2 regions of the Bradyrhizobium genosp. A genome follow, and region 2 is predicted to be linked to the other one. Evidence: predicted binding sites of a transcription regulator. Region 2 holds the regulator's gene; the other holds the start of a gene.
The links. Region 2 encodes PhoB, which activates phosphate uptake and scavenging genes when phosphate is short. Its sites were predicted from a motif close to TGTCATNNANCTGTCAT; they were not measured.
Positions count from the first base shown of each region.

Region 1: a site for PhoB is predicted at 5,580-5,596, ahead of ACP2YP_RS07685 (YdcH family protein). Genes of this name have one in related genera too.

Region 1 is NZ_CP188196.1:1,639,177-1,646,464, reverse strand. It holds gene ACP2YP_RS07700 (glycerol-3-phosphate dehydrogenase) at 1-1,166, opposite strand, end outside; gene ACP2YP_RS07695 (sensor domain-containing protein) at 1,207-3,891, opposite strand; gene ACP2YP_RS07690 (NAD(P)/FAD-dependent oxidoreductase) at 4,097-5,200, shown strand; gene ACP2YP_RS07685 (YdcH family protein) at 5,312-5,494, opposite strand; gene ACP2YP_RS07680 (YdcH family protein) at 5,822-6,028, shown strand; gene ACP2YP_RS07675 (hypothetical protein) at 6,151-6,369, shown strand; gene ACP2YP_RS07670 (hypothetical protein) at 6,392-6,643, shown strand; gene ACP2YP_RS07665 (GGDEF domain-containing protein) at 6,646-7,288, opposite strand, start outside.
Region 2 is NZ_CP188196.1:8,120,413-8,127,700, reverse strand. It holds gene pstB (phosphate ABC transporter ATP-binding protein PstB) at 1-49, shown strand, start outside; gene phoU (phosphate signaling complex protein PhoU) at 61-777, shown strand; gene phoB (phosphate regulon transcriptional regulator PhoB) at 815-1,522, shown strand; gene ACP2YP_RS38110 (GcrA family cell cycle regulator) at 1,758-2,270, opposite strand; gene ACP2YP_RS38105 (aspartate aminotransferase family protein) at 2,723-3,925, shown strand; gene argF (ornithine carbamoyltransferase) at 3,925-4,848, shown strand; gene ACP2YP_RS38095 (Hsp33 family molecular chaperone) at 5,093-6,100, shown strand; gene apaG (Co2+/Mg2+ efflux protein ApaG) at 6,115-6,507, opposite strand; gene ACP2YP_RS38085 (OpgC domain-containing protein) at 6,689-7,288, shown strand, end outside.

The DNA of each region.
Region 1 (7,288 bases), 1.9 Mb from region 2:
TCGAAACGATCCCAGGCAAAATCTCCGCCGGGCAGCGCTGCGCCGGCGGTCCAGCGCGGCGACATCGGATAGAACGGCGTCAGCCGCGTCACCGCCCGCTCCGCGCGCAGCCGCGAGGTGGTGACGTCGCCGCCGAACATGGTGAGCAGCGGCGCCTTGCGCCGGCGTGCGTGGAACAGCGTCGTCCCGTCGCGTCGCCGCGCGGACGCGGGCATCATATTGACGCCGGAGACCGTGCGCACCACGTCGGTCGGGGCAACGCGCTCGCGGAAATAGCGGCTCGCGGCCTCGCAGAGATAGCTGACATCGGCGCCCGGCATCGCGACAATTGCGGGATCGCCGGTGAAATCGTGCGTGACCGTGCCGACCAGCGTGAAATCACGCTCGAACGGGCTCGCAAAAATCAGCCGCCCGTCGCTGTTCTGGAAGACATAGACGTTGTCGGACTCGAACAGTTTGGGCACCACGATCTGGCTCATCTGCGTGGCCGCCAAGGCCGGCTGCTTCTGCCTCAGCACGGTCTCGGCGACCATCGACGTCCAGCCGCCGGTGGCATTGGCCAGCGCACGTGCCGTAATCACCCGGCGATGGCCGCGGTCGATCAGCGCGAGCCGCCAGATGTCGGTCCTGTCGGCGCGCACGCAACGCGCCCCGGTCCGGATCGCGGCGCCACGCTCAGTGGCATCCAGCGCCGTGAGCACCACCAGGCGCGAATCGTCGACGACGCAATCGGCATATTCAAACGCGATGCCGAACGGCCGCTTCAGCGCGTTGCCGACCGGATGATGCGTGATGTCGAGGGTGGTCGATCCGGGCAGGCCGCCGCGGTTCGCGAGGGCGTCATAAACATACAGCCCTGCGCGCAACAGCCATGGCGGACGCTCGTCGGAATGGGCGGGGATCACAAAACTCATCGGCCGCACCAGATGCGGCGCGATCCGGAGCCAGGTCGCCCGCTCGGCCAATGCCCGGCGCACCCGCCAGAAGCCACGCCGCTCCAGCACGGATAAATCGCCATGGATCAATCGCGGTGTCGCCGACGAGGCAGCACCAGCCAGATCGCCCTGCTCGATCAAGATCACCCGCAGCCCGCGGCCGGCGGCATCGCGCGCGAGGCTGACACCGTTCAGGCCGCCACCAATGATCGCGAGATCGTAATCCGCCATGAAGCCGTCGAGAGGAACGATAGGATTTTGCCCAACACCACTAGCCGGTCTTGAGCGCAAGCTCCATGGCCTCGACGCGGCCGACGAGGCCGGCATATTGCCCGATCGGCAGCGGCTTGCCGAGCAGATAGCCCTGCACGCCGTCACAGCCTTCCCTGGCGAGGAAGGTGAGCTGGTCGATCGTCTCGACGCCCTCGGCGATGATCGACATTTCGAGGCCGTGACCGAGATCGATCACGGCGCGGACGATCGCAGCCGATTGCGGGTTGCGGCCGAGATTCATGATGAAGGCGCGGTCGATCTTGATCTTGTCGAACGGGAACGCCTGGAGATAGCTCAGCGAGGAATAGCCGCTGCCGAAATCGTCCATCGAGATACGGACGCCCAGCGCCTTCAGGCGGCGCAGCAGCGCCAGGCCGCGATCGAAGTCCTCGATCAGCACGCCCTCGGTGATTTCGAGCTCGAGCCGGCCGGGCGCCAGACCCGTCTCGATCAGGATCGAATGGACCAGACCGACGACGTCGCCGTGCATGAACTGCGCCGGCGACAGATTGACCGCGACCTGCAGCGGCTTCGGCCACGACGCCGCCTCGCGGCAGACCTGGCGCAGGATCCATTCGCCCATCTCGACGATCAGGCCGCTTTCTTCCGCGATCGGGATGAATTCGGCCGGCGAGACCTGGCCGCGTACCGGATGCTGCCAGCGCGCCAGAGCCTCGAAGCCGATGATCTCGCTCTCGGCGACACTGTTGCGCGCGATGCCCTGGGGCTGGAAGGCCAGCGACAGCTCGCCGTTCTTGATCGCCTTCGACAGATCCTGGTGCAGCACGCGGCGGTCGCGGATCTGCTGGTCCATCTCGGGCTGGTAGAGGCTGATCGTACCGCGCGATTTCTGCTTGGCGCGGAACAGGGCCGCGCCGGCATTGGCGAGCAGCGAGGCCCCGTCGGGGCCATTGTGCGGGAAGACCGACATGCCGGTGGAGATACCGGCGCGGACCGCGCGGCCGTCGATGTGGAATTCCGGCGCAAGCGCCTCGCCGAGTTGCTGCGCAAGGGCGAGGCCCGCGTCGGGCTGCTTGCCGTCGATAATCAGGCCGAATTCGTCGCCGGACAGCCGCGCCACCAGCCCGCCGCGTGCGGTGTCCTGCAGCCGCTGGGCCACCTCGATCAGCAGCTTGTCCCCGAGCGCATGGCCAAACACGTCGTTGACTTCCTTGAGGCCGTCGAGATCGACGCACAGGACCGCGAATTCCTCGTCGGTCCCCTCGCAAGCCTCGATCATCTGGTTCAACGCCTGAAGGAAGGCGGCGCGGTTCGGCAGGTCGGTGAGGCCGTCATGATAGGCCATGTGCGCCATCCGCGACTCGGTCTGCCGGCGGTTGGTGACGTCCTCATGGGTCTTGATCAGGTATTGCGGCTCGCCGGCATCGTTGAGCACCGTGGCGCGCCGGGTCAGGAACAGGCGCAGGCCGTCCTTGGTGGAGATCGGATGCTCCTCGGTGATCATCCCGCGCTTCTTGATCGCGGCCTCGTCGCGCGCGATGATCAGCTTGGCTTCCTTGGCATTGAAGATATCGGAGGCGGTCAGGCCGGTGGCTTCCTCGCGCCTGCGGTTGAGAATCGTTTCGGCACTGCGGTTGGCGAGCAGATAGCGGCCATCCTTGACCTGCTCCACGATCAGCGCCACCGGGATGTTGTCGACCACCAGCTCGAGAAACTTCTTGGTGCTCTCCAGCTCCATCGACAGCGATTGCCGATCGGTGATGTCCTCGAACACCACCAGCAGGAATTCCGGCTTGTTGCTTTCGTTGCGGACCACGATCCGGATCGAGGCCACCATGCGCCGGGTCTGGTCGCGTTGGACCTCGACCTCGAATTCGTTGCGATACTGTCCTTCCGGGGCCAGCAGCGCGGCCCGGTCGGTCGCCTCGATGCTCGCCGCCGATTTCGGGCCGAACAGCTCGCGCGCATTCTTGCCGACGACCTGGTCGCGCGAAAAGCCCCAGAACCGCTCATAGGCGCGGTTGGCAAAGATGTAGCGGCCGTCCTCGATGTTCTTAGCGGCCACGCAGGCCGGAACGTTGTCCAGCACCGTTTCCAGGAATTGCTTGGTCGAGGCGAGCTGCCGCGACAGCTTGCGCTGCTCGCTGACGTCGAGATGGGTCGCCACCGAGCCACCGTTCGGCAGGATGAAATATTTAACCAGGATGGCGCGGCCGTCCGGCAGCTCGCTGATCAGGCCGTTCGGGCTTGCCGCCTTCTCGTAGAAGTCGTCGTCGGAGACGGCGAGGACCCCGCGCTTGCGCCGCAACTCGAGGATGTCGTAGCCGGTCATGCCGCTCCACAAGTCCGAGCGCGTCAGGCCGTAGATCTCGAGATAGCGGTCGTTGCAGAAGATGACGCGCCGCTGCGCATCCGTCATCACCACGCCCTGGTTGAGATTGTTCATGGCGGAGGAGACGAAGGCGTTGCGCCGCAACTGCGAACGCTTGCTCCGGCGCAGCGCGGAATGGATCCACAGCGCGATCGCCGCCAGGAACGCGCAGACGACAACGCCCCCGATCAGGGCTTCCCACACCAGATTGGGGTCGAGATTGCCAAGATAGTTCGGCGGGGTGAAGCTGTCCGCGTAGGCACGCGACGGCGCGGCCGCGCTGGCCAGGCACACGACGGCCTGCACAGCAATCGGAAGCATGCTGCCTTCCTGCCAGTTCTTCTCAGCCATCAGCCACCCGCAATTTCAACTGCGGATTGTCTGGCTTCACGGGTTTGGATCGGGTAAACGCCTGTACGCCCAACAGAAAAATGTGACGCGAAATACGGCAATTGCCCTGACATGATAAATGCTTCCTTAACGGACAACGGCCGCGCGGCGCGTTTCCCAGGCAAACCGGCCCTCTCGGCACCTTCAGCGGGACTTCTGCACAACCATGGATAGGGTCGACTGCGTCGTCATCGGAGCGGGCGTGGTCGGGCTCGCGGTGGCCCGGAAGCTGGCCCAGGCCGGGCGCGAAGTGATTGTGCTCGAAGAGGCCGAGGCCATCGGCACCATCACCTCCTCACGCAACAGCGAGGTGATCCATGCCGGGATCTATTACCGCGCCGGAAGCTGGATGGCGCGCATGTGCGTCAGCGGCAAGCACGCGCTGTACCGCTATTGCGGCGAGCGCGGCATCCCGCACAAGAATTGCGGCAAGCTGATCGTCGCGACCAATGCGAAGGAAACCGAGAAGCTGCAATCGATCAAGGCGCATGCCGAGGCCAACGGCGTGCTCGACATGCTGTTGCTCTCGGGTGAAGCCGCGCGGGCGCTGGAGCCGGCGCTGGCCTGTGACGCCGCACTGCTGTCGCCGTCGACCGGCATCATCGACAGCCATGCCTACATGCTCTCGCTGCGCGGCGAGGCCGAGGAAGCGGGCGCAGCCTTTGCGTTTCACACGCCGCTGATCCGCGCCAAGGCGGACGCTGGAATGATCGAGATCGAGGCCGGCGGCGAAGCGCCGATGACGCTGCAATGCGGCCTGCTCGTCAACGCCGCCGGGCTTTCGGCGACGACCGTGGCGCGGCACATCGACGGCATGCCGATTGACCGGATTCCGCCGGCCTATCTCGCCAAGGGAAACTATTTCAGCTGCAACGCGCGCGCACCGTTCTCGCGCCTGATCTATCCCGTGCCCGAGCCCGGCGGGCTCGGCGTGCATCTGACGCTGGACATGGCAGGACAGGCGCGCTTCGGCCCCGACGTCGAATGGATCGAGACGATCGACTATGAGGTCGATCCGTCGCGCGCCGAGCGCTTCTATCCTGCGATCCGCAAATACTGGCCGACGCTTCCCGATGGCGCGTTGATGCCAAGCTACTCGGGCATCCGCCCGAAGATCGTGCCGCCGGCCGTAGCAACGCAGGATTTCCTGATGCAGGGTCCGCGCGACCATGGCGTCGCGGGTTTGATCAATCTGTTCGGCATCGAATCGCCGGGACTGACATCGTCGCTCGCGATCGCAGACCACGTCGCCGAGTTGGCCGAAATCTAAACGCCCGCGCAACAACGATTGCACGGCGCGCACCTTACAGCAGGGATGAGCGCAAAGGCTCTCATCCCTGCCTGAAAGGATCCGATCAAACTCTGCACTGTTACGGGGTTACTAGTGGAGCGTGTCGCCGGTGTGCTTCAGACGCTCGATCTGGTCCTTGACCATCAACTTGCGGCGCTTCAACTCAACAATTTGCAGGTCGTCTGTTGAAAGGTGCACGAGAGCTTCGTGCAATTCGTGTTCGAGAGTTTTGTGCTTCCGTTCCAATTCAACCAGATGTGCCTGAATTGTCATTCGAAACCTCCTCGGTAGGGGTGAACCTTGGATTCGATCCGGACGAGGAAGTGTACATCACCGATTCGTTCTGTCGATGGGTATCCGTCGTCGCACCGTCATTTTTGAAAATTCATATGTAACGAACCGTGAGTAAGGAACCACGCGGTGAAAAATCCATGATATCAATGTGCTTGCGCGACACGGCTGCGAATCGTTGAAATATCTTGCGAGAGAGCGGTGCGCGAAGATCGCAGATCGCTTGCGATCACGCCGCGCAAGGACGATAATTTCCACAGGGCATCCACAGCCTTAATTTCAGCCTATCGGTTTTCGGCCACCGCAAACATGACCAATGAAGACGAGCGTGAGCTCGAAGCCGAGCTTACCCGGTTGCAGCAGGAACACCGAGATCTCGATGCGGCGATCGATGCACTGCATCAATCGCCCGCCCCCGACCTGTTGCGGTTACAGCGGTTGAAGAAGCGCAAGCTGTTGTTGCGCGACCGTATCGCCTTCATCGAAGACCAGATCACGCCCGACATCATCGCCTGATCTGCGAGCAGTCGCGGATTGCCACGTATGAATCCGCTTGACTTAGAAAGAACAAAAGAGGAACATAACCCCGCCCCGAGCCCCCAGCAAACGCCCAAGGACAACCCGCAAGGACACCGCAGATGTCAGTCCCCGCCCTTCTCGACAACAGCTATTACGAACAAGCCTGCAATCAGGCGATCGCGATGTGCGACGGCAATCTGCGCAGCACCATCAAGGCGCTGATCATGGCCAACGAATATCTGGAGGCCGAACTGGAAGAGCTGCAGGCGGCGATTTCGGCCGGCTGCATTCCCGAGACCTCGCGCAGCTGGACGCGGGGCAAGAGCAGCACCGCCTAGTTTTGATCACCGGAGCAACGCCATGTCGGACGTAACCTACTACGTTGCAATGCCCTTCCTGATCGATGCCGACGGATCGCCTGTCGCCGGCGCCGCCGAGGAATGCCAGAGCTCGACGGCCGCGTTGCGGCGCGCCGAAGCTCTCGCGCACGGTGCGGGCCACATCGGCGCGGTCGCATTCAGCCGCAGCGGCGATCCCATGACCGGCGAATTCGGTGACGCCACGCTGCTGCGCAAATTCGGCAACGTGCCGGAAGATCTCGCAACGCTGTAAAGTCAGCTGCTCACAAGCCTGATCCGCGGCTCGTGCCGCCGGTGCGCCTTGCGCACATACATGGCGGCATCGGCCTCCTCCAGCGCGCGGGCCGCATCGGACTGCGCGCCGAGCAACGCGACACCAGCGGAGGCGCCCGCGGTCACGTGCTGGCCGCGAAAGGTGAACGACAAATCGTCGATCGCCTGCTCGAAAATGGCCGCCTTCGCCTTGGCATCGGTCTCGCTGAGATTCCACAGCAACAAAGCAAACTCATCGCCGCCGAGACGGCCGACCACGTCGGAGGCGCGGATCTGTCGTGTCAGCGTCGCGGCGATCGCCTTCAGCACCTCGTCGCCAGCGCCATGACCGAAGGAATCATTGATCGGCTTCAACCGGTCGACGTCGAGCACGATCAGCGCGCCGCTGGCGCGGTAGCGTTTCATGTAGGCGATGGCGCGCTGGAGCTCACGCTCGAAGCCGCGCCGGTTGGGTATGTCCAGCAGGAAATCGGTGTCGGCTGCCGCCTCGAGCTCGGCGACGCGCCGCAGCGTCTGCGTAAGCTTGGTCCGCAGGCCTCGGATCGTCGCCTTGCTGGTTTCCTTGCCAGTTTCCTTGGCAGCGCGGGCTGCGGGCACGCGGCGCAGCGCCGCAGCCTTGGATCCC
Region 2 (7,288 bases):
GCCGACCGACCGACGCACGCAGGATTACATTACCGGCCGGTTCGGCTGAGGAGACTGGATATGGGTTCTGAACATACCGCAAAGGCCTTCGACACCGACCTCCAGGAGCTCACCCGGTCGGTGGCGGAAATGGGCGGCCTCGCCGAGCGCATGATCGTCGATTCCGTCGACGCGCTGATCCGCCGCGACGTCGCGCTCGGCCAGCGCGTCGTCGCCACCGACGCCGACATCGACGCCCTCCAGAAGAAGATTGAGGAGCACGCCGTGCTCACCATCGCCCGCCGCCAGCCGATGGCGGTGGACTTGCGCGAAATCGTCGGCGCCATGCGGGTCGCGACCGATCTCGAGCGCATCGGCGACCTCGCCAAGAACATGGGCAAGCGCGTCGCGGCGCTGGAGACGGATTTCCATCCGCTGAAACTGTTCCGCGGCCTCGAGCACATGACCGACCTCGTGCAGCAGCAGGTCAAGTCGGTGCTGGACGCCTATGCGGCGCATGACCTGCCGGCGGCGATGGCGGTGTGGAAGGGCGACGAGGAAGTCGACGCCATCTGCACCTCGCTGTTCCGCGAGCTCCTCACCTATATGATGGAGGATCCGCGCAACATCTCGTTCTGCATCCATCTGATGTTCTGCGCCAAGAACATCGAGCGGATCGGCGACCACGCCACCAACATTGCCGAGACCGTGTTCTACATGATCGAAGGCCAGGCCATCACCGACAAGCGACCGAAGGGCGACATGACGACGTTCGCCGCGCCGGTCCCGAACACCTGATTTCACGATACCTGAACACGCAAGGAGCCACGACACCATGGGCGCACGCATTATGGTGGTTGAAGACGAGGAAGCTCTGACCGAGCTGCTTCGCTACAACCTCGAAGGCGACGGCTATGACGTCGAGACGGTGATGCGCGGCGACGACGCCGACACCCGCCTCAAGGAGCACATCCCCGATCTGATCGTGCTCGACTGGATGCTGCCGGGACTATCAGGCATCGAGCTGTGCCGGCGGCTTCGTGCGCGGTCCGACACCAAGCAGCTGCCGATCATCATGCTCACCGCGCGCGGCGAGGAGAGCGAGCGGGTGCGGGGCCTTGCGACTGGCGCCGACGATTACATCGTCAAGCCGTTCTCGGTGCCTGAGCTCCTGGCGCGCGTGAAAGGTCTGCTCCGGCGCGCAAGCCCCGAGCGGCTCGCTACCGTGTTGGCTTTCGGCGACATCGAGCTCGACCGCGAAAAGCGCCGCGTGGCGCGCTCCGGCCGGCCGATCGATCTCGGCCCGACAGAATATCGCCTGCTGGAGTTCTTCCTGGAGCACCCCGGCCGCGTGTTCTCGCGCGAGCAGCTGCTCGATAGCGTCTGGGGCCGCGACATCTATATCGACGAGCGCACCGTCGACGTGCATATCGGTCGCCTGCGCAAGCTGCTCAATCTCGGTCGCGAGCAGGACCCGATCCGCACCGTCCGCGGCGCGGGGTATGCGCTCGATGATCGCTTTGCAAAGGCCGAGCAGACGTAGGGCTGGCAGTTTGATTTGAGCTGCGGCCACAGACTCCAATGTCGTCCCGGCCTAGTTGCGCAATTGCGCGCGGGGGGCCGGGACCCATAGCCACAGGTGGACGTGGTGGGCGGGACTTGGAGTGACCCCTTAGCGCAGAAATTGCGTTCTCGGAGAATGGGTCCCGGCCCCCGTGCGCAATTGCGCACTAGGCCGGGACGACACCAAACTTTGTTGACTCGTCGCGCGCTGAACCTCAGCGCGGGCTCGGCTTCGCCGGCGCACGCCGGCGATCCGCTGCCGGCTGATACGCCACCCGCGAGTGCTGGGCGCAATAGGGCAGCCCGGAGAGCGCCTTGCCGCCGCAGAAGAAGAAATCCGGGCTCGAGGGATCGCCGACCGGCCAGTGGCAGGTCGCCTCGTTCAATTCGAGCAGCGACAGCCGCTGGCTCATCGGCACCACGTTGTCGTAGGTGACCGGCTCGGCCTCGACCTCGACCTCGAAGGCCTGCGCCAGCGCGGTATTGCCGCGTGCCATAGGCCTGCTCACCCGCATCATGTGCTGCGCTGGGCGCGCCTTGCGCGGCCGCGGAGCTGCCGAAGACGGACTCTTGGCGCGGCCGGAGAGGCCAAGCCTGTGCACCTTGCCGATCACGGCATTGCGGGTGACATTACCGAGCTCTGCCGCGATCTGGCTGGCCGAAAGTCCGGCCTCCCAGAGCTTTTTCAGTTGCTCGACGCGATCATCCGACCAGGTCAAAACCGTCATTGCACCCTTTCCTTCGCCGGCGCCTGCCATCCTGGGGCCGCACGACGAATGCCTAAGCCTCGAAAAACCCGTGCCGTCAGAATCCCTTAAGGCTCGCCGGGCGCAATGAGACGCCCGAACGTTTACGCCGGTACATGAGGACTTAGAGGATCAGAACCGCTGCACGAGATGTCGTATCTGACAAGCCAAACGCTACAATATGGCGTGACTCACGCGCAAGAGTCCGCCGACTCGCTTCCACATGTTCCGTGGCCAAAACCCCGCAAATCTGGCACCGCAAGACTACGGAATCAGCATTTCGTGGGGCTTTCCGGGCGGCATTGACACCCGTGGTGCCAAGCATAAGATAGTCGTGCGTGCCGCCCTTAAAAGGCGGCACGTTTCGTTTTCCGGACCAATGATGCGCTGCGCAACGCACGTTCAGGCCGTCCGAAACATCCAAAGAGATCATCATGGCTAACAGCGCAGCACCGCATTTGCTCCCCGTTTTCGCCAGGGCCGACATTGGTTTTGAGCGTGGTGAAGGCGTCTGGTTGATCGCAACCAATGGCGATCGCTATCTCGATTTCACGTCGGGCGTGGCGGTGAACGCGCTCGGCCATGCCCATCCCGCGCTGGTCAAGGCGCTGCAGGAGCAGGCGACCAAGCTCTGGCACATGTCGAACCTGTTCCAGAGTCCGGACGGCGAGAAGCTCGCGAACCGGCTCTGCAACGAGAGTTTTGCCGACTTCGTATTCTTCTGCAATTCCGGCGCCGAAGCGCTGGAGGGTGTGATCAAGCTGGTCCGCCATCATCACTTCTCCAAGGGTCATCCGGAGCGCTACCGCATCATCACCTTCGAAGGCGCTTTCCACGGCCGCACGCTGGCAACGCTGGCTGCGACGGGATCTGCAAAATATCTCGAAGGCTTTGGTCCGCCGATGGATGGCTTCGACCAGATTCCGCATGGCGACATCGAGGCCGTGAAGAAGGCGATCGGTCCGCAGACCGCCGGTATCCTGATCGAGCCGATCCAGGGCGAGGGTGGCGTGCGTTCGGCGACGCCTTCTTTCCTGCGGGCGTTGCGCCAGCTCTGCGACGAGAAGGGCCTGCTGCTCGCCTTCGACGAGGTGCAGACCGGTATGGGCCGCACCGGCGATCTCTTCGCTCATCGGCGCACCGGCGTCACGCCTGACGTGATGTCACTGGCGAAGGCGCTCGGCGGGGGCTTCCCGATCGGCGCGGTGCTGGCGACTGCGGATGCGGCCTCCGGCATGGGGCCCGGCTCGCACGGCTCCACCTTCGGCGGCAACCCGCTGGCGATCTCGGCTGCGAACGCGGTGCTCGACGTCATGCTCGAGCCCGGCTTCTTCGACCACGTGCAGAAGATGTCGCTGCTGCTCAAGCAGAAGCTCGCTTCCGTGATCGACCGCCATCCCGATGTCGTCAGTGAAGTTCGCGGCGAGGGGCTCTTGATCGGCATCAAGGCCGTGGTGCCGTCGGGTGACCTGGTTACGGCGCTGCGCAACGAAAAACTGCTCACCGTCGGTGCCGGCGACAATGTCGTGCGCTTCCTGCCGCCCTTGATCGTGACCGAGGCGGAGATCGAGGACAGCATCGGCCGGCTCGAACGCGCCTGCACTGCGCTGTCCGGTAACAAGCGGGCGGCAAGCTGATGAGCAAGACGCCAAAACACTTCCTGGATATCAGCGAGCTCCCGCTGTCGGAGCTCAAGAACATGCTCGCGGCCTCCTCCGCCATGAAGGCGAAGCAGAAGGCGCATCAGCCGGTCAGGCCGCTCGAAGGCAAGACGCTGGCGATGATCTTTGAGCGCCCGTCGACCCGCACGCGGGTGTCGTTCGATGTCGCCATGCGCCAGCTCGGCGGCGAGCCCATCATGCTCACCGGCGCCGAGATGCAGCTCGGCCGCGGCGAAACCATTGCCGATACCGCGCGTGTGCTGTCGCGCTATGTCGACGCCATCATGATCCGCATTCTCAATCATGAGGCGCTGCTTGAGCTCGCAGCGTACGCGACCGTGCCCGTCATCAACGGCCTGACGCGGCGCTCGCATCCCTGCCAGGTGATGGCCGACCTCCTGACCTTTGAGGAACATCGCGGCCCGATCGAGGGCAAGACGGTGGCCTGGACCGGCGACGACAACAACGTGCTGGCGTCCTGGGCGCACGCGGCCGAGCGCTTCAAGTTTCAGCTCAATGTCGCAACCCCCCCGGAGCTCGCTCCGAAGAAGGTGATGCGCGACTTCATCAAGGCGACCGGCGCGCCGATCGTGCTCGGCACCGATCCCGAGGCCGCCGTGAAGGGCGCGGATTGCGTCGTCACCGACACCTGGGTGTCGATGGGCGATAAGGAAGGCGAGCACCGCCACAACGTGCTCAAGCCCTACCAGGTCAATTCGAAGCTGATGTCGTTGGCCAAGTCCGACGCGCTGTTCATGCACTGCCTGCCCGCCCATCGCGGCGAGGAGGTCACCGACGAGGTGATCGACGGCCCGCAATCGGTCGTGTTCGACGAGGCCGAAAACCGCCTGCATGCGCAGAAAGGCATTTTGGCCTGGTGTTTTGACGCGGTGAAGTAGGTTCGGCGCGGTAAAATATTTGCCGTCGTCCCGGCGAAAGCCGGGACCCATACCGCGGAATCGTTCTTGTGGCAGCTTGGTGGAGGCGAACGGTCTTCGCCAAACAAAAGCCTGTAGCTATGGGTCCCGGCTTTCGTCGGGACGACACCGAATGTGCGGTATTGTCGTGCGACCCAAGCAGCATCCGGAACACGCCAGCCAACACCCCCTTCCATTTCCACTCTCCGACCCCAGATAAAGCGCCATGGTTTCCCAATCCCCTGACATGAAAACCGGGCCCGCAGGCCCGGTTCGCGCGCCATCCGCGGTTCCGATTGACGACGCCGTGCTGCCTTACGAGGTCGACGCGCTCGATGTGCGCGGACGGCTGGTGCGGCTCGGCCCTGCGCTCGACGAGATCCTGACCAAGCACGATTATCCCGCGCCCGTGGGCAAGCTGCTCGGCGAGGCGATCGTGCTGACGACGCTGCTCGGCTCGGCGCTGAAATTCGAGGGCCGCTTCATCCTCCAGGCACAGACCGACGGCCCGGTGTCGTTCCTGGTGGTGGACTATCAGGCACCGGATCGCCTGCGCGCCTATGCGCGCTTTGATGCCGCGCGCCTCGGTGACGCCAAGGATTCCGGTGCGCTGCTCGGCCATGGCCATCTCGCCATGACCATTGACCAGGGTCCCGACATGAGCCGCTACCAGGGCCTGGTCGCGCTCGACGGCGGCAGCTTGGAAGACGCTGCTCACGAATATTTCCTGCGCTCCGAGCAGATCCCGACGCGCGTGCGTCTTGCGGTCGGCGAGGAGTGGCGCTCGAGCGACGGCGGCAAGCATCGCTGGCGTGCCGGCGGCATGCTGATGCAGTTTTTGCCGAAGGCGCCGGAGCGCGCGCGGCAGGCGGATCTGCATCCCGGCGACGCGCCCGATGGCGTCGAGGTGCACAGTGTGGCTGAGGACGATGCCTGGGTCGAGGCGCGCTCGCTGATCGAAACCGTCGAGGACGTCGAGCTGATCGATCCCGATCTCTCCGGCGAGCGGCTGCTCTATCGCCTCTTCCACGAGCGCGGCGTGCGCGTGTTCAATCCGCTTGTCCTGCAAGCGCAATGCTCCTGCTCGCGCGACGCGGTTGCCTCGATGCTGAAAAGCTTTTCGCCGGACGACCGTTCCGCGATGGTCAAGGACGACAAGGTCGTCGTGACCTGCGAGTTCTGCTCGTCGGTGTACGAGTTCACGCCGGATGAAGCGGGCGTCGAGGACGCGTAGCACCGTCACCCGCGCTAATTCAACACCCGCCTGTTATCCGGGCTGTCGAGCGAAAACGTCGGCACGTCGATCTCGAAGCGTTCGCCGCTTTCGCTGACCATCTGGTAGCGGCCGGTCATGAAGCCGGAGGCGGTCGAGAGGGGGACGCCGGAGGTGTATTCGAAGCGCTCGCCGGGCGCCAGGGTCGGCTGCTCGCCGACCACGCCTTCGCCCTTGACCTCCTGCTGCCGGCCGGAGGCGTCGGTGATGATCCAGTGCCGCGTCTTGAGCTGCACGGTCTCGTCGCCGGAATTGGTGATGACGATGGTGTAGGACCAGAAATAACGCGAGCGGTCGGCCGACGACTGCTCCGGAACAAAGTTCGGCTCGACGGTCACTTCGATCTGGCGGGTCACGGCGCGGTACATGATTGCCATCATAACGAAATCCTGGCCGGGAACCAAACGCCGCAGCGGGCTTTCGCGACATCGTCCCGCCAGAATTGACAGGGAAGTACATCCAGATGTGATCCGGCCGCTTTGCGAGGCGGCGACTGGACCGGTACACTCCTTCAAACGTCGCGATTTGCGGAAGGGTTTTTGGGCCCCGATGACCATTGCCGATCAAGTGACGGGAGCGACGATCGCGGGAACTGCGGGTGCCAAGCCCGTGGAGGCCAAACCCGTGGCAGCGAAGCCGCGTGCGCCGGCCATCACGCTTCCCGCCATCGGCGAGCGCGAGCTCCGGCTCGATTTGTTCCGGGGCCTCGCGCTGTGGCTGATCTTCATCGACCATCTGCCGCCGAATTTGCTGACCTGGTTCACGATCCGCAATTACGGCTTCAGCGACGCCACCGAGATCTTCATCTTCATCTCCGGCTACACCGCCGCCTTCGTCTATGGCCGCGCGATGCTGGAGAGCGGCTTCGTGATTGCCACTGCGCGCATCCTGCGCCGGGTCTGGCAGATCTATGTCGCCCACGTCTTCCTGTTCACGATCTTCCTTGCCGAGATCTCCTACGTCGCGACCAGCTTCGAGAACCCGCTCTACACCGAAGAGATGGGGATCATGGATTTCCTCAAGCAGCCCGACGTCACCATCGTGCAGGCGCTGCTCTTGCGCTTCCGGCCCGTCAACATGGACGTGCTACCGCTATATATCGTCTTGATGCTGGCGCTGCCGCTGATCCTGTGGTCGATGAAATGGTGG